DNA from 2 places in the Bacillus sp. YH3-2-B2 genome. Region 1 is predicted to be linked to the other one. Evidence: riboswitches for the same ligand, from Rfam matches in the RefSeq annotation. Region 1 holds a riboswitch; the other holds the start of a gene.

Region 1 (2,459 bases):
TGTCATAGAAATTTGATCTTTCCTAAGTAATTCTTCGTACTTTAAGACTGTTTCAATGGACGGCCAGTTATTTCCCTCAGGCATTTTCGGAAATTCAAATTCCGGAATATCATGGTGATTTTCAGCTTCCTCAAGCACCGTTTTCGCCCATTCATGATCTGAATCATAAATATGGATTGATCCCGCATTATGAAAATATTCTCCGACTTCTAAACGCAGTTCTCTGGCCATTAATTCCTGCATGAAGGTAAATGAGAAAAGATCACTGATCATCCCGCGAAAAGCATCATTTGCACGCATGACAGAAGACATGTATAATTCGCCTTCCCTCACAAAAAACTGCAAACCGATTGTGCAGGAAACATCTATATTTTCTGAAACGAAGAGTTCCGAAGCATCGAATATTTGAATAAATGCTCTTTTTGAATCAATATCTTCTTGTGTCAAAAGATTTTTTATTCGATTCCATTGATTTAGTTTTGCATTTCCGAATTCAAATATTTTAGGCCCGTACGCAGTGCCTGTTAATGTTTTTTTATTCATTGAATATGAAGGCATTTTTTTATTGTAATAACTGATAAAATCTAAGTCGTTACTCCCCGATAAATACCATAACACTTCAGCAAAATTAAACACGATATTGGTTTTTCTTGAGGATAAATAAGTGACACGTTCTATTGGATTTTCCAGAGTCAGATGGTAGTTCAATTGTTCTCTGCTTTTTTGTCCGCGCGGTGAATTGAAAAATTCAGGGTTGTGATAGATGTCATACAGCGTTTCCGTATATGCTTCATGAAAAGTTCTCTTTCTCATTGAGATTCCGCCTTATATGCTGCAAAGATATTTTTAATGTTCTCTAATAAATCATCTGTATCTTTATAGCTGATGTACTCAACATCCGCCACTGCATTTAACCCTTGAATTAAGAAAGCATAATCCTTGTCCTTTTCTAGAAATAGCACGATCTTTTTTTTCAAGGCGGAAGCCCATCCAATTTCTATATGTGTTCCGGGAGAAGCGGGTGATCCGGGGAATGCTGCAAAAAGGTCGCAAGTGCTTATTTCATCAAAATCAATTTTAGTGCATTGAAGGGGTGTCATGAAATCTTTCCCCCACCCTTCCCGCTTGTGAGCATTATGAACCAGCCATCCTTCATTCTCAAAAAAGGAAATTAATGATTCCAGCTTTCCCCTCTCATACGTACTCATCAATCCAGTTTTCTCATCTACTAAACTTTTAAAAGGCCCTGCCAGAAAAACTTTTTTAGTCGCCACTTCATATCACCCTTTCAAAATAAATAAAGCCACTTTCCTCTATGGAAAGTGGCTTAAATATAGATAAGATAAAGAATCTCTCTAATTTTTCACTTCCCTACGCTGGTATTAACCAAATCAGGTTCAAAGGGTCAGGACGTATTGTCTCTTCTCAGCTATTAAAGCTCCCCTAGTGACTTTTTATAAATATTTACTTTAATTCTATGCTATTCCATATAAATAGTCAAACAATGACCGGCAAAAAGCGCTGCGGATATCACTGGGATTCCCCTTCAATATTGCAGCTTACCCACTAGTTTTAAAACCTTCCGGCCTCTTTTTTCCTGCCAACGAATAAGGTCACGGCAACACTCGCTGAACTGACCAAAGTCCCCAGAACGGCAGCAAGAATTGTCAAAAAGCCATGGGGAATCAGAAATCCAATCGGAATGAGGCCCGCAAACGTGAGAACGATAAAACATTGATAGACTCCGGATATGATTCTTACAACCAAGCTGCTAAAAAAGGACATGACGAATGGCGGAATGAACAAACATAAAATGATTCCGAGTGAGATCAATAAAATCATAGGCTCGTCAAAAGAAGTGACACGATCGCCGGGAGACTCTTCAGCCGCCGCGAATACAGCAAATATAGACATCATCAGCGTAAGAAAAACAAGAAAAAACCTTTTCAGCAACGTTATGACTCCTTTTTATAAAAACGGGTATCCTTTTTTAATCACAATAACCATTTTATGTTATCAAATGAAATAATATGAAGTCAATTGATGAATGAATAATGTAACAAACGGCTTGCTGCTGTGTCGGTCTTATATAAGGAGGAAAAACAATCCGTACAAAATCAATATTGGTTTTCTCAATGTATTTCATCAGTTTGACGGCATCACTGGTTCTTACGGCTGAAACCCCGAACTTCAGTTCAACATCTTCAAATTTTCGCTGATTAACATACTCAATGATCTGAAGGCGCTCATCTATGCTGAGTGAATGCTGTTCACCAGTCGTGCCGCATATGAGTAACGAATGGATACCGCTGTTTTTCAAATGTTCGACAATAGCATCAAATCCTGCTGAATATAAACGCTCATCTTCATGAAAAGGCGTAGGGATAGCAATAAAATTTGCATGAGAATGACCTCCAAGTACTATTCTTGAATATCTGCAGAGTATCATATAACACTGT
Region 2 (2,459 bases), on a different contig from region 1:
TTTTATTAAGGACGGAAACGAATTGGTCAACGTTATTATTATGTTATCGCTGATTTGAGCCGTAACAGCAGTAGCTGAAAATCTGGGATTCTCGAAATATGTTACTTCTCATTTAACATCATGGATCCCTCATATGTTTATTGCGCCGTCTCTTTTTATACTGGGGGCTGTTATATCCTATTTTATCGGGTCATCCTGGGGGACTTGGGACGCTGGCGGTTCAGTTACATACCAGCTTATTATTAGCGATCGGGGCCGTGTTTGCGAGCGGAACATTTGGTTTGCTTCTCCCCTCAGTGATAATACGGTGTTGGGGATCAATGTTGTGAAGTATGCCCGTTCGAAGCTTGTTCCGGCGATTATCGCCGCGGGGATCTCCGTTATGTTATACGGTGCGTATTTCAGATAATAAATACTTTTTGAAGGCGTTATCCGAAATTGGGATAACGCCTTTTTAATGAGCTGTTATACTTGAGAAAAAAGAGGTGATGACATTGAAGCAGATTATTACAATGGGCGGCGGGGGGTTTTCAATGGAGCCGGATCATCTTGTGCTGGATCAGTATATTTTAGAGCAGTCGGCGCGGTCAAAGCCGAAAGTTTGTTTTTTGCCGACGGCAAGCGGAGATTCGGAGAATTATATCAGCAGGTTTTATCAGGCCTTTCAAAAGCTGCGGTGTGAGCCGGATCACTTGTCGCTGTTTAAACCGCCGGGTTCTGATCTCAGATCCTTTCTCATGAAGAAAGATATTATATATGTCGGCGGCGGAAATACGCGCAATATGCTTGTCTTATGGAAAGAGTGGGGGCTTGACCTTATTCTTCGTGAAGCTTGGGAAAACAGCATCATCTTGGCGGGTCTCAGCGCCGGCCGGTGTATCACCGCCTGATTTCCGAAAAGAAACTCAGGGCGGGCTATGCCGCTGATGACGGCGCTGCGCTTCATTATAAAGACGGTCAGCTGTTCCGGGCTGTCTCTTCCCGGGAAACCGCAAAGGGTTATCGGGTTTTTAATACCGAAGAAGGCGTTCGGGAAACAGAGCTTATGACCGTCCCGTTATCTGAATTTTGATAATATGCTTTTTTTTGTACACAACTTATGTTACGATGAGAGCGAAATCAATAGTTACTGGGGGTGCCCGTCTGAGCGGGCTGAGAGAGAAGCGGCGGCTTCTTAACCCTTTGGACCTGATCTGGTTCGTACCAGCGTGGGGAAGTAAAGGTTTTATTATTGTTGATGAATGAAAACAATAATAGTTTCTTTCTGACTGCAAAACCGGGTTCTTCTTTGAACCCGGTTTTTTTGTGCTGGTGCTGAGCTTGGTTCTGTTATTCAAATGATAAAGGAGAGATTTGTATGCAAAATCAATCAGTACAGCAAGCGAACATTTCCATTATGTCGAGTTTTTCCGGCAGTAAAAAGGTTTATGCAGAAGGTTCTTCGCCCGACATACGAGTGCCGATGCGGGAAATCAGCCTGAGTGCGACTACGGGGGCATTCGGGGAAGAGGAGAATGCGCCGGTCCGTGTTTATGATACGAGCGGACCGTATACAGACCCGGATGTACAGATTGATATTCATGAAGGTCTGGGGGCGCTCCGCACAAAGTGGATTACCGGGCGCGGAGATGTAGAAGAATATAACGGCCGGACCGTGAGACCTGAAGACAACGGCTATAAAAAAGAGGGCCGTGCCGCCGAATACCCCGGCCTGCAGCGGAAACCGCTTCGGGCCAAGCCGGGGAAAAATGTAACACAATTGCATTATGCGAGAAAAGGCATCATTACGCCGGAAATGGAGTTTATCGCAATTCGCGAGCATGTGTCTCCCGAATTTGTCAGAGACGAGGTAGCCAGCGGCCGGGCGATTATTCCTTCTAACGTCAACCACCCGGAAAGCGAGCCGATGATTATCGGCCGGAATTTTCATGTGAAAATTAATGCCAATATCGGCAACTCGGCTGTTACATCTTCTATCGAAGAAGAAGTCGAAAAAATGACGTGGGCGATTCGCTGGGGCGCCGATACGATGATGGATTTATCCACGGGAAAAGACATTCATACGACGCGTGAATGGATTATCCGCAACTGCCCCGTGCCTGTGGGGACGGTGCCGATTTATCAGGCGCTTGAAAAAGTTAATGGCATTGCCGAGGATTTAACGTGGGACATTTATCGTGACACATTGATTGAGCAGGCGGAGCAGGGCGTGGATTATTTCACCATCCATGCCGGCGTATTGCTTCGTTACGTCCCGTTAACGGCTAAACGCACGACGGGAATCGTATCCCGCGGCGGGGCAATTATGGCGCAATGGTGCCTGGCTCATCATCAGGAAAGCTTTCTGTACACGCATTTTGAAGAAATTTGTGAAATCATGAAGACCTATGATATCGCTTTTTCACTTGGTGACGGGCTTCGTCCCGGTTCGATTGCGGATGCCAATGATGAAGCGCAGT

Evidence for each region. A riboswitch is a leader RNA that binds a small molecule or an ion and turns the genes downstream of it on or off. The one in region 1 is predicted to bind thiamine pyrophosphate.
Region 2: it holds a riboswitch for thiamine pyrophosphate, as region 1 does, so the genes downstream of both, thiC (phosphomethylpyrimidine synthase ThiC) here and ACWJJX_RS16445 (TIR domain-containing protein) in region 1, are expected to answer to the same signal.

The regions. Positions count from the first base shown of each region.
Region 1 is NZ_JBSJQE010000004.1:346,406-348,864, reverse strand. Features, by position in the region: gene ACWJJX_RS16450 (thymidylate synthase) at 1-813, opposite strand, end outside; gene ACWJJX_RS16445 (TIR domain-containing protein) at 810-1,274, opposite strand; TPP riboswitch at 1,352-1,455, opposite strand; gene ACWJJX_RS16440 (hypothetical protein) at 1,573-1,953, opposite strand; gene ACWJJX_RS16435 (dihydrodipicolinate synthase family protein) at 2,009-2,459, opposite strand, start outside.
Region 2 is NZ_JBSJQE010000001.1:2,341-4,799, forward strand. Features, by position in the region: gene ACWJJX_RS00095 (hypothetical protein) at 125-409, shown strand; partial or broken gene ACWJJX_RS00100 (Type 1 glutamine amidotransferase-like domain-containing protein) at 495-1,072, shown strand; TPP riboswitch at 1,122-1,232, shown strand; gene thiC (phosphomethylpyrimidine synthase ThiC) at 1,358-2,459, shown strand, end outside.